3 regions of the Ruegeria sp. C9 genome follow, and region 2 is predicted to be linked to each of the others. Evidence: riboswitches for the same ligand, from Rfam matches in the RefSeq annotation. Region 2 holds a riboswitch; each other region holds the start of a gene.
The links. Region 2 has a riboswitch for cobalamin ahead of ACR0NE_RS11010 (DUF1636 family protein). Riboswitches for the same ligand answer to the same signal wherever they lie in the genome.
Positions count from the first base shown of each region.

Region 1 (7,147 bases), on a different contig from region 2:
GCGCGCGGTGCTGGCCTCAGGTTCTCAGATTCGGGACTGGCTTGAGATGTCAGCCGGGCTGTTCCATCAACTTGGCTCAGACGCCCCGATCGATCTTGCCGATCCTCAGCGCACGGGCTTCAACTTCGATGTCCTGCATGGCGTCACCTACCAGATCGATCTTTCGCAACCGGCGCGGTTCGATACGCTCGGTCGAGTGATTGATCCGGCATTTTCCCGCATACGCAACCTGGAATTCGATGGGCAGCCGATTGCGCCTGACCAGAGTTTCCTTGTCGCCACCAATAACTACCGCGCCAATGGCGGTGGTCATTTTCCAATTGCGCGACAAGCCCGTATGATTGACCTGCCTCAGATCAGCATACAGGATATTCTATGCAAATACGTCGCGGGCACATTGCCCGCCGACCCACTTGCGCATGCACCGCGCCCCTTTTCTTTTGTACCAAACCAAAGGCAGGGCGCGATCCTGACAACGGGGCCGCGCGCGCTACACCATGTTACAGAGCTTGCTGAGTATCATCCACGCATTCTGCCCGACGATGCGGATGGTTTCATGCGTATTCATCTGACCTTCTGACGGGTTGCCATTTTCAGGGGATGCACCTATATCGGCTTTGAGAGGTTGGCGCGGGCGAGCGCCTCGCCAACCTGGTCAGGTCCGGAAGGAAGCAGCCACAACGAGCCCCGCTTGGGTCGATGTCCAACCTCTCACTTAGAACCCATCAGCCGCAGGAGGGCGTTTATGATTGTAGCAAATTCCCTTCGGGCAGACCGGTTCTGATCCTTTCCGATCAACTGACTGCCTGAACACATCACCAGCGGATGCGCGATTGCCATCCGGCGGGATTGCTGTTTCTGATCACAGGCAGACCAATGTTACTTTCCTTATCGGACCTCGGATGGTCCTCTCATTTCGCGGCTCAGCATGCGGCTGATCCGTCACTTCTACCGTATCGCATCTCGGCCGTACACCGGGATCGACTGATCGGGCTGAGCCCTGAAGGTGAATCGCCTTTGTTATCTCTGGATCAATCAACCGGCGCATATGCCGTTGGGGATTGGGTTCTGGCGGATGAAAACAAACGCATACGCCGAGTGCTGGACCGGCGCAGCCTGCTGCAGCGCCGGGCCGCAGGTACAGGGGCAGCGGCGCAGCTGATTGCTGCAAATGTTGATGTGCTGTTCATCGTTAGTTCCTGCAACGCCGATTTCAATATGCCACGATTGGAGCGGTATCTTGCGCTGGCACATCAGGCAGGCTGCTATCCGGTGGTCGTTCTGACCAAATCGGACATGTGCGATGATCCGAGCCTTTATGTAGATCAAGCCCAATCGCTCGCCCCGTTTCTGACGGTACTTGCGGTCAACGCGCTGGATCACGGCGATCTCGAACAAGTTCTGTCGTGGTGTCCGAAAGGACAAACCAGCGCCTTGCTTGGATCATCCGGCGTTGGGAAAACGACGCTCGCCAACGGGATGACGGGGCAGGATCAGGCCACCGCAGGTATTCGCGAAGACGATGCGCGCGGCAGGCACACAACAACCTCACGCGCCTTGCATCGCATGCACAATGGCGGCTGGCTGATCGATACGCCCGGCCTGCGCGCGTTACGTCTGCTAGATGCGCAAGAGGGGTTGGATGAGGTGTTCTCGGACATCTCAGACCTCAGCCTGAATTGCCGCTTCTCGGATTGTCAGCACGAGACCGAGCCCGGATGTGCGGTGCAGGCGGCAATCGACGCTGGTACGCTTGATCCCGCGCGGCTGGACCGCTGGCGCAAGCTGCGGCGCGAAGACCAACACAATTCCGCTTCGGTGGCGCAGGCCCGCGCCCGCGACAAGGCGTTCGGCAAGATGGTGCGCAGCGTGATGCACGAGAAAAAATCCCGTAAAGGGCTATAACGAAGCCGGGCACCGACCTACCGGTGCCCAGCGCTATCAGGCGATCAGTCTAGGCCAGACTGCCGCATTCCGTCTTGCGAATGCACCGATATGGCCGATCTTGGACACTCCTAATTCGCTTGGTGCAAGCAGATGGCGCCCGGCTTTGGGTCCATAGAGATCGGCAAGACGCCAGACAGCATCCGGCGGCACCATTTCATCATCTGCGAAGGTAAACAGATCGACACGTTTGCCCAAGTCTTTCCAGCGGGCGGCGGGCAGTGTCGTGCCGATCTCTGGCACATAGCTTTTGGGGGCGGTGCACCATTTGCGCCATTGCCAATAGACTTGGGCAGGCAGGTCCGATCCAAACCCGACCAACCGCCCGGGCAGGTAGCCAAGCGCCTTGACCACCAGCGGCGCGTGACCATACCAGAACAACGCCGCCAAAGCGCGATAAGGCCAAGGGTGATCCGCCAGCGTTACCAGACCCGAACAGACACAGATCATCCTGTCGATCTGATCGATATCGGGTTGGATCGGGCCAAACATTCCGCCCAAGGAATGACCGATGCTCCATAGCTTGGCCTGCGGAAATCGTCGGCGCATCTCGGCCCGGGCGGCTGGAATGTCGATCAACGCCCAATCGGCCATGGTGACATTTGACCGCTTTTGCGAACCCACCAAAGAGTGACCAAAATCCCGGTAATCGTAAGTCAGGCAGGCCATGCCCTGTTCTTCGGCGAGCCACCGGGCGAAGTGCTGATAGTAATCCCTTGGCACCCCAGTCGCACCGTTTATGACGACCACCTTTTCGGGGTCGGCTACCGGACGGTAAAGACGCGCCGACAGCATTGCCGGGCCGGACGGGATTTGAAAATCCTCGGTCACAACCGCCAGCTGCGTGTCCAACATGGTGCCCTCCAATACCGACTGAACTGATCAGTTCACCCGAAGCGCCTCAAGTCAAGGTTGACGTGGCTGGACCGTACGTCACTTGCCTGACGCAATCTTCTTGACTCGGGCACGGCGCAGCCGCTAGCCATGTCGCGATGGTTCTCGCGCCCAATCGGGCCGGGATGAAAAGGGAACACGGTGCGGTTCTGCCCGGATAAATCCGGAAAGAACCTAGTCCGAGACTGCCCCCGCAACTGTAAGCGGAGAGCAATGCCGAGATACCACTGGCCTTGAAGGCTGGGAAGGTCGGCAAAGCGATGACCCGCAAGTCAGGAGACCTGCCATCAGATGTAGAACCGAAACTCGGGCGGGGTGTCCGGGACGGGTTTGATCGTGCTCCGCAACGACCAACCTGTGCCACGCCCTCGCCTTGCGCGCGGAGGGCGCATTGATGATCTGGAAGACCAAAACACACGAATTCGCGGCGACCGTGTGCCAACGTACTGGCGCACCCTGCCCCGCATTGGCACAGATGGCGCGGGCTCTGACGCAGGCCATGTCCGCCACAAAACCGGTCACGAAAACTGAGTTTGAGATTGAAGGCACCATAGATCTGTCGCACTGCCCGGAAGGATGCACCGCCCGCTTTCGCGCCCAATGCGACCAGATACGTGTATTCTGCGGAACCGATCCTGAAATCGATACCGGCCGGCTGGATGACTACGCAGACATGATGTTCGGAACCGAGTACCGCAGCCTACCCGCAGACCTGCTAAGGAATCCTCCTTGCGCCATGCTTGAGGCTTCGCTTCTGGTGCAGCACAACGGTGGCGAAATCTCGCCACATGTTGGTGTCTGAGCCGTCAAACGGCTTGAACACGGGCCGGTTCAACGGCCCAAAGCATCTGGGCATTTGTCTCGACTGCGCAAGGACGCACCGTACGCAATCGCTTCAATGCCGCCTCAGGCCGTTCACCGCATTCAACCATCAGACGCAGAACCACCATCCCGGATCGGCCACAGCCACCACGGCAATGCACTAGCACACGGCCACCACCTGACAACGCCTGACGGGCAGTCGCGCCAACGCGGGGCCAGCGGTCCAAAATCTCTTTGGGTGGCGTGCCAAAATCTTCGATCGGCAAATGCACCCATCTGCTGGCACGCCCCTGAATATCAGCGCCAAAATTCCGCGCACCATCCTGAATCATCTCGACCTCAGTGGTCATCGAGATCACAAGTCCCGGCTTCCAGTCTGCGATAAGATCAAGGTCTTCTGTATACGTTCCTCCACGCCCAGGCATCGAGGACAAGGCCAAGGTGCCTCCGCCAACCTGCAACGCATAAACCACCAGTTGCGACATAATCTCCCCCCAAACAAACTTCACCCAACAACATACTGGTCCAGTAAATAGAATAGAGTGGATTTTAGCCGCATACCCACGCATTCCAAAATGAAAATCGTCCCGGCTGGCTGTGGACGCGGGCGGCGAGGGCCTCTACGCTGCGGCGTAACGCGAATCCGACAGAGCAGACATGACCGAGACGCCCAGCCCCGCCTACCAGGTTCTTGCCCGTAAATACCGCCCCGAAACCTTTGCCGATCTGGTCGGTCAGGACGCCATGGTGCGCACTCTGAAAAACGCCTTCGAGGCGGACCGGATCGCGCAGGCCTTCATCATGACCGGTATCCGCGGTACCGGCAAGACGACGACCGCTCGGATCATAGCCAAGGGTATGAACTGCATCGGTCCCGATGGCAGCGGCGGCCCTACCACCGAACCCTGCGGTCAATGTGAACACTGCGTAGCCATCATGGAGGGCCGCCATGTCGATGTGATGGAGATGGACGCCGCCAGCCGCACCGGTGTCAATGACATCCGCGAGATCATCGACAGCGTACGCTATCGCGCTGCGTCCGCGCGCTACAAGATCTATATCATCGACGAGGTTCACATGCTGTCGACCAGCGCTTTCAACGCGCTGCTCAAGACGCTGGAAGAACCCCCCGAACACGTGAAGTTCATCTTTGCCACCACCGAGATTCGCAAGGTCCCGGTGACCGTCCTGTCCCGTTGCCAGCGCTTTGATCTGCGCCGGATCGAGCCGGAGGATATGATCGGTCTGCTGCGCAAGATTGCAGATGCCGAAGGGGCGCAGATTGCCGAGGATGCGTTATCGTTGATCACCCGGGCCGCCGAGGGATCAGCGCGGGATGCGACCTCACTGCTGGATCAGGCGATCTCGCACGGGGCCGGTGAAACCAGCGCGGATCAGGTGCGCGCCATGCTCGGGCTGGCTGATCGGGGCCGGGTGCTGGATCTGATGGATATGATCCTGCGCGGCGATGCTGCAGGCGCGTTGACCGAGCTGAGCGGGCAATATGCCGAAGGGGCTGATCCACTCGCCGTCTTACGCGATCTGGCTGAAATCACGCATTGGGTATCGGTGGTCAAGATCACCCCGGATGCCGCCGAAGATCCCACCGTTTCCCCCGACGAACGCGCCCGAGGTCAACAAATGGCCGAGGCTCTGCCCATGCGAGTCCTTACACGCATGTGGCAAATGCTGCTGAAAGCGCTCGAGGAAGTTTCCGCCGCACCCAACGCAATGATGGCTGCGGAAATGGCCGTGATCCGCCTGACCCATGTGGCCGACTTGCCTAGCCCGGAGGAGCTGATCAAGCGTCTGCAAGATACGCCTCCGCCGCCCAATGGTGGCCCCGGCAAGGGAATCGGTGCGCCGGGACATGCTCCTGCCGCGCCACAGGCTGTGGCCCGACCGGCCTATGCCGCATCGGGAATCGGCGGCAACGCAGGCGGGCCAACAGCCGCGCTAGCCCAAGATGTGCAGGCAGCTCTGGCACGCTATCCAACATTTGAACATGTGGTCGAACTGATCCGAGCCAACCGGGACGTGAAGTTGTTGGTCGAGGTTGAAAACGGCGTGCGTCTGGTATCCTACCAACCAGGCAGGATCGAGTTCGCCCCAACCGACAACGCCCCGACCGACCTGTCACAACGATTGGGCGCGTCGCTGCAGCGTTGGACGGGCAACCGGTGGGCCGTTTCTATTGTCGCTGAGGGCAACGCACCGACCATTGCCGAGGTACGGGACGCTGCAGACTTGGCACTGAAGGCCGAGGCTGAACAGCATCCTCTGGTGCAAGCAGTGCTGACTCATTTCCCGAAAGCGCGGATCAAGAGCATCGAAACCGCAGAACAACGCGCCGCTCAAGTCGAAACCGAAGCCCTGCCCGAGGTCGAAGACGAATGGGACCCGTTCGAAGAAGACTAAGCTTCGAGCATAAGCGCACCTCAACCAAATGCTCCCGCACCCGCCACGGGCCATCGGCTGGCGCCGACCTGAGCGGCTATGGGCCCTGCAGCGCGCCTTACGCACTGCCGGGCCTAACGGGAGGAAAGGTCTTGCCAAAGACCTTGACGACGGGCGGGAGTATCCTGACCTCTTGTGCCGCGCGGTTACGCTTCGTATCTAGGCCACAAATCGAGTGACAGGAGATTACCGATGCTAAAAGGTTTAGGCGGCCTGGGTGACATGGCCAAGATGATGAAATCCGCGCAGGATCTGCAGACCAAGATGACTGACATGCAGGAAGAGCTGAACACCATCATGGTTGTCGGCGAATCCGGTGCCGGGCTGGTCAAGGCCACCGCGACCGCCAAGGGCGAGTTGAAAGGTCTGGATATCGACCCGTCGATCTTTAACGGTGACGATAAGGAAGTAGTCGAAGACCTCATCCTCGCCGCGATCAAGGACGCCCAAACCAAGGCGCAGGAACGTTCGCAGGCAGAAATGGCCAAGCTGACCGAAAGCATGGGCCTGCCCGCAGACATCAAGCTGCCGTTCTGATACACCCTCCTGACGGATCTATGGCCGGGGCGTGTTTCCCTGGCCCAATTGCGAGGGTCTCACGGTGAGTTCGAATAGCGACATCGACAATCTGATTGACCTTATGGCCAAGCTGCCCGGCCTCGGCCCTCGCTCGGCCCGCCGCGCAGTCCTGCACCTGATCCGCAAACGCGCCCTGCTGCTGACGCCGCTTTCAGACGCGATGCAGCAGGTGGCCGTCACCGCCCGTGAATGTCTGAACTGCGGCAATGTGGGCACCACCGATATCTGCGACATCTGCAATGATGAGGCCCGCGCAACCGGAGAACTGTGCGTAGTCGAAGACGTCGCCGACCTTTGGGCGATGGAGCGCGCCGGGGTCTTCAAGGGCCGCTATCACGTTTTGGGCGGCACGTTGTCGGCTTTGGACGGGGTCGGCCCGGATGAATTGCGTATCCCCCGGTTGAAGGACCGGGTTGTGGCCGAGAGTATCACCGAGATCATCCTCGCCCTG
Region 1 is NZ_JBQFRU010000001.1:49,716-56,862, forward strand. It holds gene ACR0NE_RS00220 (bifunctional 2',3'-cyclic-nucleotide 2'-phosphodiesterase/3'-nucleotidase) at 1-580, shown strand, start outside; RNA gene ffs (signal recognition particle sRNA small type) at 619-717, shown strand; gene rsgA (ribosome small subunit-dependent GTPase A) at 877-1,905, shown strand; gene ACR0NE_RS00235 (alpha/beta fold hydrolase) at 1,942-2,799, opposite strand; cobalamin riboswitch at 2,922-3,141, shown strand; gene ACR0NE_RS00240 (hypothetical protein) at 3,233-3,640, shown strand; gene ACR0NE_RS00245 (phosphatase domain-containing protein) at 3,645-4,145, opposite strand; gene ACR0NE_RS00250 (DNA polymerase III subunit gamma/tau) at 4,318-6,078, shown strand; gene ACR0NE_RS00255 (YbaB/EbfC family nucleoid-associated protein) at 6,310-6,654, shown strand; gene recR (recombination mediator RecR) at 6,719-7,147, shown strand, end outside.
Region 1: linked by a shared signal. The riboswitch ahead of ACR0NE_RS00240 (hypothetical protein) and the one ahead of ACR0NE_RS11010 (DUF1636 family protein) in region 2 are both predicted to bind cobalamin.

Region 2 (7,147 bases):
CTGGCGGATGGTACAATCGCGGTGGCCTACAACGTGCTTGGCAGTTATGCGGCGGTACGAACAGAAGGAAAGGATGCCCTTCAGATCATTCTGCCTTCGGATTTTCAGACGACGATGATGCGAACCGCCATGGTAACTGGCAAAAGCCGCTTGCCGGAGGAAGCGGAAACCTTTGTCCGGCACCTGACCACGCTGAATCCGGAATCAATGGCAGCACTGCCACTTCTGGACACGCAGGACTCCACGACCGAAAGCGCAGCGATTGCGCTGGACCCTGCGCTGTTGACGTTCCTCGATACGCTGAAGCGCAGAAAGTTCCTGTCTGCCTGGGAAAGTGCCGCTATTCAAAGATGATCGGACTTAGACATCAACCCTATCCCTCATCGCTGAACTTGTTGCTTAACACTGTTGACGCTGGAAGACATCAGCCAGCCCAGGTTACTTCGCTCGAATCTATAATCAGAAAAATGATCTCGGCTCAAAGTTTCTCGACGGCCACTTGCGCCCCCATGATGGCCTTGAGCCGCAGCCCCGCAGAATGTGCCCCGAGGAATTCGTGGAACGCACGCATCACGTCATCTTTCCACCACCCTCGCCTGTGATAATCGTCAAGCATGATTACGCCGCCTTCGATCATCTTGGGCAGCAAAGCATCCAGATCCGTTTTTACGCCCTCGTAGGAATGGTCGCCGTCCAAATAGGCAAACCCGATGCTCTGATCTTCAAACAGGCTTAGCGCCGGTCGCGAATAGTCGCGAATGATCGAAATTTGCCCCTTGGCGATCTCGGTGCTGTATTTACCCGTTACTGCCTCGTATATTCGATCCATATCCTTCTGCGTGCGCGCTCCGGCAAGCGAAGCACCGCCATCTGGGTCTTGCTGTACTTGCCAGGGATCGATGAGGCACAATTTCGAGGGCTGCAGCTCTTCCAGCAGAATCCGCGAAAATTCGCCCTTCCAAACGCCAATTTCAACGCTCAGCCGTCCATGCGGCATGGTCTTGAGCATTTCGCGCCGCAGGGAATCCTTCCGCTCGCGCTGCTCAGCTTGCTTCTTGCGGCGATCCTCAGCAGATACAGCTTCACCCATAGACGTCTTCTCCGGTTGAGGAATTTTGCAACGCTTCAACCAGATCAACCCAATCCGGTCTGGCTCTCAATTCTTCGGCTTTCGACCTGTGCCACTCACATGCTTGGTGATGGAGGTCTGCCAATTGCGGATCTGCCATCATCTCAGATTTGATGTCGTGCATAGCCGGCATGTGTTCCAGAATTGAGCGATCCTCAACATCGTTGTGGTTCATCATGAGCCAGTATTTGAGCCCTTGGTCCTGCCCCACATGATTGGTGCGCCCACGGTCGCGCTTGACCAAAAAGCTATCAGTGCTGCGCACAGCATAATGATGAATGCGCGCGAATTCATGGCTGAAACCACGCCATGCTTTCCATTTCACTTGGTCTGCTGGGTAGAGGTTCCCGCCCGAATCCCGCCACAACACCCCTTCGTATGGCGCGTCAGGGTTCGGTGCATCTTCTGGATTGATCCTGGGACGATGGGCGCGAAAACGGCTGAATTTCCCATTGTTGCGGAACAGCGTTTTGAACCCTTTGGTCCGGTGATGCGGATAGCTGTCTTCGGTGGCGGCCAGAAAGAAAGTCTCAGGTACAGGTCGATCAACGAAATCGTTCTGACCCGCATTTCCGAACATGCGCCAGCAGATCGAGATCGCGTCCGCCACGCCGCTGGCCTCAACGAGGCTTCTTATATCACTATTGGGCAAACGGATATTGATATACTCGTCCACATCCAAACTGAGAATCCAATCCGATGACAGATAGCTTGGGTGATTCCGCGCAAGCGAAAATGCACGAACCTGCGGCGCGGCGCGCGGACCCAGTCTGTTTCGCTCGTGGTGAGCCCAGCCAAGCACTTGCAGCCGTTCGCCCATGGCATCAGTACCATCAGCGCAATCATTGGTATAAATCAGAATGTCATCAAAACCGATTGCGTGGTTGTAGGCCACCCAATCGATCATGAAAGGCCCTTCGTTTTTCATCGTTGTTACGATGAGAAAGGTCTCATTCGTCATAAGTTATTCTCTTGCCTGTGCCGGTGTCGGACTCCTGTTGATCTGTTTAGAATAGCCCCAGAATTTTGTCCAACCAGGTCGCCAGACAGCCGCAACACTTGCCGATTATTTGATCTACCGATTCTGCGGGATCACCTCATAACCCGGTTCTTCTGGCTCGTCGTCCAGCATCTCGGTTGGAAACCCTGGCGCCTGGATCTCCAGTCCGGTCGCGTCCTCTAGCCGCCTGATGATGTTCGGGGACAGTTCACGCTCACCATATCGCGCGATGCCATCTTCGAAAATCTTGATCATCAATGGGTTTATCTCAAGGGGAACTCCGGCACGGTCGGCGACCTCCTGAAACAGACCGATATCTTTTTTCACCAGGTCCATGGTGAAGGAAATATCGCGCGAGCCGTTCAGGATGACCTGACTTTCGGTCTCGTGCACGAAGGATGTGCCTGACGATATCTTGATCGCCTCATAGGTGGTTCCAAGGTCCATGCCGGCGGCCTTGGCTGTCACCAATGCCTCGGCGCAGGTGATCAGGTTGGCGGTCGCCAGATAATTGGTCAACACCTTCAGAACAGAGGCCGAGCCCAGATCGCCCGTGTGCAAAATGCGCCGCCCCATGGTGGTCAGGAATGGCAGGATACGTTCAAAAGTCTCACGATCACAGCCTGCGAAGATCGAGATATTACCCGTCGCTGCCCGGTGACATCCGCCCGAAACCGGGCAATCCACCGCTGCGCCGCCTCGTTCGATGACCATTGCGCCAAGGCGTTTGACTTCGGCTTCGTCGGTGGTCGACATTTCCATCCAGATTTTGCCAGGGCCGACCTCTGGCAACATTTCCTGCATCACCGCATCCGAGGCCGCAGGAGAAGGCAAACAGGTTATAACAGCATCGCAATCGCGCATCAGTTGCGCCGGGCTTTTGGCGGCTTTGGCACCCTTGGCGACGAATTCGGTCACCAGATCCGGGTTCAGGTCATGAACCGTCAGATCGATACCGTTTCGTAGCAGCGATCCAGATAGCTTGCCCCCTACATTCCCCAGCCCGATAAACCCTACTTTCATGCGCGGTATCCTCCTGTTCGCATCTTGCTGCCATGCCAGCACGTCGTTGCAGAAGTATCATGCCGCCCAGCGACCCCGACAGGTCGCTTTTTATCCGCTTTTTCACGGATCGGCGCGACTCGCTTGACAAGCAACCCTGCCCTGCCGCATGTCCCTTTCGTTGGTGTCTGCGAGAGCAGATGAAAAGGGAATGCGTCAGCGGTTTTTGCCGTCAAACGCAGCCGCCCCCGCGACCGTGACCGGAGAGGGTGCCCAAAGCCACTGGCAGTATGGCCGGGAAGGCGGGACATCCGACAGAGGCCTCCTCTGACATCCGCAAGCCGGGAGACCTGCCAACGCCCGAAGATGAAACCGGACGGGGTGTTCCGGTGTGGGGCTGTGATCGGCCCGCATGAAACCCCGTCCCCCACGAAGAGGATTTGGGGGGATGAGAGACATGACCGAGACCGCACCGGTCGAACTGCTGGTTTGCACTACCTGCCGTCGCGGGCTGCCTGTCGAGGATGACGCCCAGCGCCCCGGCACGTTGCTGCACAAGGCGCTTGAACAGGCGGGCCTGCCCGAAGGCATTACCTTGAAAGCTGTGGAATGCCTGTCGAATTGCGATGAAGGCTGCTCGATCGTGCTACGCGGAGGACCGGATCGCTGGACTTTCGTGTATGAGCATCTGAACGAGATCGACCATGTCGAAACCATCGTCGAAGGCGCAGCCAAATACCTCGCCACCGAGGACGGTTTGGTCAAATGGCGCGAACGTCCCGAACATTTCCGCAAAAACTGTGCGGCCCGCATTCCCCCGATTGGAGCCCTGAAATGAGCAATCTCGAGAAACTCCCCGTCACTGTGATCACCGGCTTTTTGGGCTCGGGCAAAACCACACTGGTGCGCCATCTGATGCAGAACCCGCAGGGCAAGCGTCTGGCGGTGGTCGTCAACGAATTCGGCGATGTCGGCGTCGATGGCGATATCCTGAAGTCCTGCGCCATTCCTGATTGCCCGGCGGAAAACATCATGGAACTGGCCAATGGTTGCATCTGCTGCACCGTGGCCGATGATTTCATCCCGACCATTGAAGCCCTGATGGCACTAGAGCCGCGCCCCGATCACATCCTGATCGAAACCTCCGGTCTTGCCCTGCCAAAACCGCTGCTGAAGGCGTTCGACTGGCCCGATATCCGCTCGAAAATCACCGTCGATGGCGTGATTGCTCTGGCCGATGCCGAGGCCGTGGCCGCTGGTCGGTTCGCTCCGAATGTCGAGGCGGTGGATGCGCAACGCATGGCAGATGACTCGATTGATCATGAAACTCCCTTGTCCGAGGTGTTCGAGGATCAGATTTCCTGCGCCGACATCATTCTGCTGACCAAGCCCGATCTGGCTGGCCCGGAAGGCGTTGCGAAAGCGAAAGAGATCATCGCCGCCGAAGCGCCCCGCCCCATGCCCGTTGTCGAAGTGGCCGAGGGTGCCGTGGACGTCCGCGTCGTACTGGGTCTAGAAGCCGCGGCCGAGGATGACATGGACGCGCGTCCCAGCCATCACGACGGCCATCACGATCACGAGCATGACGATTTCGAAAGCATCATCGTTGAACTGCCCGAGCAAACCGATCCGATTGATCTGGTCGCCAAGATTGAGCGATTGGCCAACGAGTTGAATATCCTGCGCGTCAAAGGCTATGCCGCCGTTCAGGGCAAGCCCATGCGCCTACTGGTTCAGGCCGTCGGTGCGCGCGTGCGTCACCAATATGACCGCCCGTGGGAGCCCGGCGAAGACCGTCGCTCGCGCCTTGTGGTCATTGCCGAGCATGACGATATCAAAGAGGCCGAGATCCGCGATATCCTCGTGGGTGTAACCGAGGCTGCCGAGTAAGACTTATGCACGTCGTCTTCCGCGAAAGCCATGGGCTCGAAGAAACCGAGACCCCGACCGATCTGGGCCAAAGCCCGGCGGACCTGGTGGTGCTGTCCTTTTCCGACAGTGACCTTGGCGCTTTCGCGGCGGGATGGCATCGTGGAGGTGGGCCTGAAGGACGCATGCCAACGATGCGGCTGGCCAATCTGACGGCGCTGAAGCATCCCCTCTCAGTCGACACCTATGTCGAGCAGACACTGGAGGGCGCAAAGGGCATCCTGATCCGTCTGATCGGTGGAGTGCCCTATTGGGCCTACGGCTTGCAGCAGGTTCTGGCGCTGGCGCAGGCCAAAGGGATTGCACTGGCCGTACTGCCCGCAGACGGTCGCGAGGATACGCGGCTGGATGATTACTCTACCCTGCCTGTCTCGACCCTGCGGCGGCTGGCGCATCTGTGCGACACCGGCGGTGAGGTCGCGGCGCAGGCCGCTCTGGCGCAGATGGCACTGGCTGCGGGGTTGTATGCAGGTCCGGTCATGGGCGCCAAGACCATCCCCGAATGCGGTGCCTGGTGCCCAGATCACGGCGTGATCCCTGCAGAAAACGCTCTGCCCGGTGATGCGAAACGTATCATCGTAACCTTCTATCGTGCTTATCTGACCTCGGCGGACACAGCCCCAATCGCAGCGCTGATCCGCAGCTTGCGCGCGCGAGGTTTTGAGGCCGTCGGCCTGTTTGCCCCGTCGCTCAAAGCACCAAATGCCGCCGATTGGCTGCGCGAGACTATTGTAGCGCTGAAGCCTTCGGCGATCGTCAACGCCACCTCATTCTCAGGCAAGGGCGCATCAGGCACCTCACCTCTCGATGTGGCAGAGGTGCCGGTCTTTCAGGTGGCGCTGGCCACCTCACGCCGCAAAGCGTGGGCCGAAGCGGAACGTGGCCTTTCACCAGCTGATCTTGCCATGCATGTGGTCCTTCCGGAAGTGGACGGGCGGATCAACGCGGGCATCGTATCCTTCAAAGAGCCGGGCAAACGCGACCCGCATCTCGAGTATTCTCGCTTCGCTCATCGGGCTGAACCCGAACGGATCGAAGCCATCATCAACCGCGTCTCCGGCTGGCTGAACCTTCACGACAAACCCAAAGCGGAGCAGGTTCCGGCGCTGGTACTATCGACCTATCCCGGCAAAGACTGGCAGATGGCACATGCAGTGGGTCTGGATGCGCTGGCCTCGGCTGAGGCAATGTTGCTCGATCTGCAAGGCGAAGGGTATGACACCGCGCCTACCGAGCCGATTGCTGAAACTCTTCTTGATGCCCGGATTTCATGGCCGCTAGAGGATTATCAGGCGGCGCTGGCGGCGCTGCCGGAAACACTCCGCGCCGATCTCAATAAGGTTTGGGGCACTCCCGAAGACGACCCTGCTTTCACAAATGGCGCGTTCCACTTCACTGCGCTGCGTCGCGGAAAGGCTCTGATCGCGCTGCAGCCCGAGCGCGGCACACCCGAACTGCGCGATGACGACTATCACGATCTGTCGCGCACACCGCGCCACGCCTACGTCGCCTTTTACTTGTGGCTGCGCAAAGGATTGGTCGCGGATGCGCTGATCCATATCGGCGCACATGGCACGCTGGAATGGTTGCCGGGAAAATCAGTCGCCTTGTGCAACGAATGTTGGCCCGAGGCGTTAATCGGCGATCTGCCGGTGATCTACCCCTTCATAGTCAACGACCCCGGCGAGGCCGCGCAGGCCAAGCGTCGGATCGGGGCGGTTACGTTGGGCCATATCCCACCCCCGATGAAGGAAAGCGGCACACCAGATCGCATGGTGCGGCTGGAATCGCTGTTGGACGAGTTCTCGAATGCGGATGGCCTCGACCCCAAACGCCGTGACCGCCTGCAGGAAGATATCCGGGACGAGGCGCAGGCCATCGGGCTGGAAAGCGATCTTGGCCTCGATCAGGCCACCTGTACCGCCGAGGCGATCACGCGCATTGACCGATTTGTCTGCGACATCAAGGAAAGCCAGTTCGGTGATGGGCTGCATATCTATGGGCGCGTCCCCGATGAGACGGGCAAATTCGACGCTGCCCCCTCAGCCCAAGCTGAACGCTCTGCCCTGATTGACGCTTTAGCGGGC
Region 2 is NZ_JBQFRU010000003.1:553,874-561,020, reverse strand. It holds gene ACR0NE_RS11030 (ABC transporter substrate-binding protein) at 1-354, shown strand, start outside; gene ACR0NE_RS11025 (class I SAM-dependent methyltransferase) at 479-1,090, opposite strand; gene ACR0NE_RS11020 (glycosyltransferase family 2 protein) at 1,083-2,090, opposite strand; gene ACR0NE_RS11015 (NAD(P)-dependent oxidoreductase) at 2,205-3,191, opposite strand; cobalamin riboswitch at 3,297-3,503, shown strand; gene ACR0NE_RS11010 (DUF1636 family protein) at 3,589-3,969, shown strand; gene cobW (cobalamin biosynthesis protein CobW) at 3,966-5,021, shown strand; gene cobN (cobaltochelatase subunit CobN) at 5,027-7,147, shown strand, end outside.

Region 3 (7,147 bases), on a different contig from region 2:
CGATCCAAACTAACCCCCCTCATTCAGGATGAAGTTGACTGATTAAAGTGCGGCTCCGGGAAGCCAGATCAGTGTCAATGTGCCCTCATCTTCAGGATGAAATGCCATACAAGATCCAAGACTGATTGATACATCGGGCACCACGCCACAGTGATAGATTGTGAAAATCGGCTGTGGGATGCTGATTTCAGTGGGCATCCCACAGCACACGCGATCTTAGGTGCCGCGCGCCTGATTACTGCCCATGCGCCAATTCAGCATTTTCACCTGGCGTTCCAACGGTTTCTGTTCCTGTTGAGTGTATGTTACCCTCCGAGGCTTTCAGAAGCCGCAAGGCGTTAGCCACGACCAGCAAGGACACTCCGACATCTGCGGCGATTGCACCCCACATTGATGCCAATCCAAAACCGGTAAGGGTCACAAACAGTGCTTTGGTCGCAAGTGAGAAGCCGATGTTCTGACGGATGATCGACATGGTTCGACGTGAATGATCGATCAGCCAGGGTACTTTGCCGATGTCATCAGTCATCAGAGCAATGTCTGCAGTCTCAATAGCAGCATCAGATCCAACTGCACCCATCGCAACTGCATAATGTGCCCGAGCCATCGCAGGCGCGTCGTTGACGCCATCGCCGATCATCGCAACCATCTCGTGCTGTTCTGCCAGTTCCTCAATCGCAGCGACTTTGTCCTCCGGCAGAAGTTGGGCCCGGACTTCGTCGATGCCGACTTCGGCTGCTACCGCTCTCGCTGTTTGTTCGTTGTCACCAGTCAGCATGATGATTGACTTCACGCCCTGCGCATGAAGCTGGGCTACGATGCTTCGGGCTTCGGGTCGAATGCGGTCCCGCAGCTCAAGCAAACCGGTTAACCCGTTCTCATCCCCGACAACAACAAGTGTGCTTCCCGCGCTCTCGATTTGGTTGCGCAACTCGGCAGGGATGGACGCGCCAAAGCCTTTCTCGACAGCGAAGCGGTCAGAGCCAAGCCAGATATCTCCACGCTCGGTACGGCCTTCCAGACCACGACCGGGAACGGTTCGGATGTCTTCAGCCGCCGATATCGAAATGTCGGTCTGTTCTGCCTTGGTCAAAATGGCGCGGGCCAGCGGGTGTGAAGACCGAACCTCGAGGCTGGCAGCGCTCGCCAACAGCTCCTGCTCGGATGCGGCGCCCAGCGGATAGACATTGGCCACTTCAGGCTCACCCATGGTGATCGTGCCTGTCTTGTCCATGGCCAGTGCGGTGGTACGCCCGGGGGCCTCGATATATGCGCCGCCCTTAATCAGAACCCCAGCCCGGGCCGAAGCGGTCAAAGCCGCAACGATTGAAACCGGTGTGGAAATGACGAGCGCACAGGGGCAGGCGATAACCAGCAGAACAAGTGCATTGTAAAACCAGAAGCTCCACGATGCGCCAAATGCAAGCGGTGGGATCAGGGCGATAGCCACTGCGACGACCATAACGATGGGCGTATAGATCCGCGCAAATTTTGTAACCCACTGCTCAACCGGCGCACGGCGAGCATGAGCATCACCGACCATCCGGATGATCTTGGCAAGCACGGTATCGGACGCTGTTTTCGTCGCACGTATTTTGAGGGTGCCTTCACCATTGATTGTGCCGGCATAGACCTCATCACCCAGCTCTTTAGGAATCAGCGCGCTTTCACCTGTGATTGGAGCCTGGTCAACGGCACCAGCCCCTTCGATGACTTCCCCGTCAAGTGGAATGCGATCCCCACCCCGAACGATGAAGCTGTCACCGACAAAGACATCCGCCGCTGGGACCGTTGCCTCAGAACCGTCAGCACGAACCAGCCGAACCGTCGGGGGGGCCAGATCAAGCAGTGCGGATACCGCGTTCCGAGCACGTCCGACACTCCAGCTTTCCAGATAAAGAGAGAGCGAGAAGAAAAATGCTACAGTTGCCGCTTCAAAAAACTCACCCAGAGCGATGGCACCAGCGACAGCAACAACCATCAGAAGGTTCATATCCGGCGAAAGTCGACGCGCCGAAGACCAGGCCTTAGGGGCCACCAGCCAGACGCCAAACAAAATCGCGACTGCGAACAAAGCTGCCTCGGCTAAAGGCATCGGAACCTCACCATGTCCTGAGAACAGCCCGAGCGCACCGCCCATGCCGGTTTCGAAAATGTGCCAGCCAAAACCTGCTGCCCAAAACCCTCCGCTAAGAGTGGTGAACCGCCGCTGACGTGCAATATGCGCCGCCTGGTCCTGGGCGGCATTTCCGTCATCCCATGGTTTGGCGGTCATACCAGTACTCGCAACCAGCAGCATGACATCTTCGTCAGATAACTTGGAAGCACTTTCAAGAAGCGTCATCCGACCGTTGATCACATCAAATGCGAGATGCTCTTCACCACCTGCTTTCGGGCCGACGACACGGTTCAGGATCGCCACCTCTTCGGCGCAATCAAGGCCAGAGACCTGAAAGCTTCTACCACCTTCAGGAATTGGACCGGCGGGGGCGATGTCGCCACACCCGCCACTACCGCATGCGTGGTGACCATGTTTGTTTTCGTGGCCATGGTCGTGGCTATGGGTATCGGATGACATGATTGGACCTCAAGAATCTCTATGGTCCTTTGTAAATAGTTCCTACAGTAACTAGAGCTTCAATACCTTTTATATTTTTTTCATCCGGGTTCTTTGCCTGCGATATTGTTAGTTCATTTCGTCTTGCGGGCCGGCCGTGTGGATGCAATCTAATTGCAGATGACGCAAAAAATTTGGAATAGATCAATGCAGAAACGGATCGCAATTACCATCACGTTAGTCTCGATTACGGCTGGTTGCTCAGCCCAGTTCACTGGGGCCAAAAGCAAAGCACTTGAACCAGGCAACGTGCCAGATTCGGTCGTAGCGCTGGCAGGGCCGGCGCAGGATTTGACCACAGCGCGCCTCCTGCCCGAAGACAATTGCTTTTGGTATGAGCACAGCGGACCCGTCGAGACGACATTGGTACCATTGCGCGCGACGAATGGCGCTCCGATCTGCATTGCGCGCGACGCCTGATCGAAATGAGGGCAGCGACGTCCATGTACGCTGCCCAATATTCATGAGCGGGCTGTGACGCTATCTTCGGCAGAGTATAGGAAAGCGGTCGAGCCGGTTTTCACGTTTGGGTAGAGGTCATTGATATGAGCCATGATCATTCGCACACATCCAGAACTTGCGCGACCGCCGATGCTTCTTGGCTCAGGCGTGCCGTGAATTCTGAGATATGTGTCTCGGTCTCCAACGTATAGATAAAGGGCACGAGAGCCGAGAGCATTATTCGGCCCGGGCTCCATTCCATTCCGGAATTCCGCGTATTCGGGGTTGCGCTCGATCATTGAAGCGGTTGGTGTCCAGTGTGGCCATTCGACCTTTCGGCGGATAACATAGGTGCCGGGCTCGTAAAGGTTCCCGCGCGCGATCGCTACGCCATAGCGCATTGCGGTCCCGCCTTCTTCGATATGGTAGAGATAGCGCGCGACGGCATCCACATGGATGTCACCTGGAACCAAACCATCATTTGCCGCGACGCGTCTTGGTAAAAAACGGTCATGAACACCCCACGGATTTGAGGTCATTGGATCGTAACCAATTGGCGTGACCTGACTGTCCCAATAGGTCTTCTGCGATGCGGTTGGCCAGGTTTTGGCGATCAATGGACTGGCCGCAGACGCCGAGAACAGCGCTGTGGTGGATTGAATGAAATGGCGCCTTGTAAGCATAGGTCTCGTCCTGGTTCACAAGTTTAACGTATTTGGATCGCACCATCGCGAATTAATTCGAATCTTAAAGCCTCTAGCAGCTAGAGCTTCAAGAGGTTTCAGGTAACGCTTGGTTTACCCAGTTGATCACGTGACCGGTTGCGTGAATCCTGCTTCGGTCGAGTTTACATTGGAATAGGTCGCAAAGACAATTGACACAGGCGAAGCCGCCATTGTAGCGGTGATTTGTTTTCGGTTCCTGATGGCGGAAGCCAAAAGGATTAAAAGGGAATACGGTTCGGTGTTTTCAATGGCGCCAATTCCGTAACTGCCCCCGCAACTGTGAGCGGAGAGCGATGCCAAGACACCACTGGTTCGTAATGGAACCGGGAAGGTTGGCGGAGCGAGCACCCGTGAGTCAGGAGACCTGCCGTAAAGCGCCGGGCTATGCCCAGACTGAACCTGTCGGCCTTACGGTCGATTCAACCTGACAAGCCGCCGGGTGAGGCGGTAGGGAGAAAGAACATGCATATCGAACCGGGCATCGTGAATGGTGCCAAAATCGCGCTTTCCTATGTTACCGCCGCAGGTGCGGCTACTTACGCAGCGAAAGAAACGTTTTCCACATTGCGTGCGAATGGACCTGCATCTTTTGTTATGCGCTCGGTGCTCGCCACCGTTGGGGTTTTCCTTTTCTTCGAAGTCCTGCCGCATTTCCCGGTTGGTGTCTCTGAAGTCCACTTCATCCTGGGGTCGACGCTGTTTCTGCTTCTCGGTGCTGCACCCGCGGCTTTTGGATTGGCAGCTGGTCTCCTGATTCAGGGTGTGTTTTTTGCCCCGTTCGATCTTCCGCAGTACTTCATCAACCTGACCACTCTGCTGGTGCCGCTATTTGCGCTACAGGCACTGGCCAGCCGCATCATCGCACCCGGCACAGCATATGTTGACCTCAAATATGGCCAAGCTCTTGCCCTAAGTGCGACGTATCAGGGAGGAGTAGTCGCATGGGTTGGGTTCTGGGCCTTCTACGGCCAGGGTTTCGGCGCAGAAACCATGGCGTCGGTTCTGTCCTTTGGCGGCGCTTATATGCTGGTAATCGTCATTGAGCCGATTGCTGATCTGGCAGTGCTTGCGGCAGCCAAGGCAATGCGCGGTTTGAACAGTACAGGTCTGGTGACTCCGCGTTTGTACAACGCTGCGAAAGCTTGACCAAAGTTTGAAGCGGTGTCCTAAACTTGGGTTGCCGCGAAACAACCAGTAGTCGCAGGACCAAAATTTTATTGTGGCGCGTCTCTAAGGCGCGCCACATTGTCTTTAGCCGCTAGAAACCTGTACCCAACGATCAGGGTGATTTGGGTCCTGTATTCGTAGGAAAAGATACCTCGTTTCCTTCCACGATTTGATCCTGTTGGTGACATTGTCCAGAATCAAATCGCCTTCACTCGAGCGATAAACTAAAACTGCATGGCCACTGCGATTGGTGTCTAAGACAGTTGCAATAAGTAGCTTCGTAGGATCCAAGCCGTTCTGCATTAGTTCAAACTTCTTTTGCAAAGCGAAATCTTCGCAATCCCCTGACCCCTGCATTGGTAGCGTCCAGTATTCCTTTGTCCCGTATTGGTTTTGATCCGAAACGGCGCGGATCCTCCGATTGACGCGCAAGTTAATCGCTTTAACGATCTGTTTCTCCTGCGCTTCTGGCAGACCAGAAGTACGAGTATTCGCGCACGCCCACGAATAATCTTTGCAGAGTGATTTGGCGCCCGATGGCGCCTGAACCTCTCTATCTAGTTTGATCCAGGGAAGCTCAGAAGCTTGCAATGAAGCGGCGGAGACAAGGTAGCTGCATATGATACAGGCCAACGATAGATAAACTGGTAACCGTTCCGAAAGTTTTTTCTGAGCGGAAGTAGGTTTTGTCATATCTGCTTTCCCCATACTCGTTTCTCCTGGGTATCTGAAGCTACCGAGCCAAGAGAACTCTATTTCAATCTTTTATGTTCATCGACGCATTACAACAGCTTATACAATTTAAAATGCAGAGCAGCAAAGTTCTCGAGCGCGCAGTTATTAGTCGTGATTATGTGGGTGAGCTTAATTGAGATTCTTGCAGCGGCATAGAAGAAAGCCGGCTAGTAGTCCTGGGTTAGAAACGCTTGAGGTTTGTGGCGGATTTGGATGACGCGTCAAGCTGAACATCTTTGTGCAATGAAATGGGTATCAACCGTTCGCCGGGGCGCACCCTAACAGTGTATCTGCGATTATATGTTTCATGCGGCCAGATGTAACTGGCAATTGCAGATTTCCCCTGACCAAGGTGTGCAGGTTTTGATTGGAAATTCTAAAACAATGACTTCGTCGCTACACTCAGTCCTCTGTTAACGCGCACAGCGACGGGAGCGATGAGTTGGGCAGGTTCAGTGGCCTACGAGACATATTGCGTCAGGTTTCTATGATGCGTGCAAGTTTCGTACGATCGACTTTGGAGGCATGACGCTTGTCCATAGGGATGTGCTTAATCGAAATCACATTTGGAACGTCAAAACCAAGCGCAGATTTAGTCCAATCGTCGATGTGATCCGCGGAACCTTGGACGCAAAGTGTGGGGCCTGCTTTGGTATTGATGAGCGCGCATCGATCTACGCCTGGCCATCGCTGTGCCGCGACTTCGATAGCAAAGGGGAAGAGCGTACCTGAAAAGACTTCAATTTCGGACCCGACGTGCCCCCATAACCATAAACGCCCGTCATCATCCAGCGTGCCAGCGTCACCGGTCCGATGCCATATGACACCACCTTCTGCGATTTTGTTGTTCTTTGAGTGGGTCGGGTCCAAATACCCGTCATTCACATGTGCGCCGGCGACCTGAATTTCATTGTCGCGGATGCGGAGCGTGATTTCGGGCACCGGGTATCCCACAAGTAGACCCCTTCCAACAGCCATGTCGTGGTGATCCTTCACCGTGATATCCGCGGCGTCAAGATGGGCAATCGGTTCAGCCTCAGTCGACCCGTAGACGCACACAACCGACAGACTGTGCCGGGTTCTCAACGCCTCGACAAGACTCGGAAACACCGGACCGCCGCCGGTGAACACCGTGTGCAACGGACCGGTATCGTCGGATTGAACCAGTTTTTCACATAGCGATGGTGGGATGAGGGCCCGGGTGATCTGTTGCGTTTGGAGCCAGCTTTCCAACTGCACAGTCGACAGGCGGTCCGGCTTGCTGAACCTCCAGTTGGGCAGAACACTTGTGCGCCCGGCCGCCAGATTGATCAGGGTGAACACCGGAAAGGCCACCAGATCGCGCTCGGCCTTGCGGCTGTCGAGGAGGGGTGCGATGGCATCGTGCTGCGCCATCAGAAACGCATGTGAGCGCGGAATGGCCTTGGGCAGGCCAGTTGTACCAGAGGTAAAGGAAATAAGG
Region 3 is NZ_JBQFRU010000006.1:167,978-175,124, reverse strand. It holds gene ACR0NE_RS16625 (penicillin acylase family protein) at 1-42, shown strand, start outside; gene ACR0NE_RS16620 (heavy metal translocating P-type ATPase) at 236-2,578, opposite strand; gene ACR0NE_RS16615 (hypothetical protein) at 2,765-3,037, shown strand; gene ACR0NE_RS16610 (L,D-transpeptidase) at 3,079-3,741, opposite strand; cobalamin riboswitch at 3,957-4,169, shown strand; gene ACR0NE_RS16605 (energy-coupling factor ABC transporter permease) at 4,246-4,929, shown strand; gene ACR0NE_RS16600 (transglutaminase-like cysteine peptidase) at 5,035-5,658, opposite strand; gene ACR0NE_RS16595 (AMP-binding protein) at 6,163-7,147, opposite strand, start outside.
Region 3: linked by a shared signal. The riboswitch ahead of ACR0NE_RS16605 (energy-coupling factor ABC transporter permease) and the one ahead of ACR0NE_RS11010 (DUF1636 family protein) in region 2 are both predicted to bind cobalamin.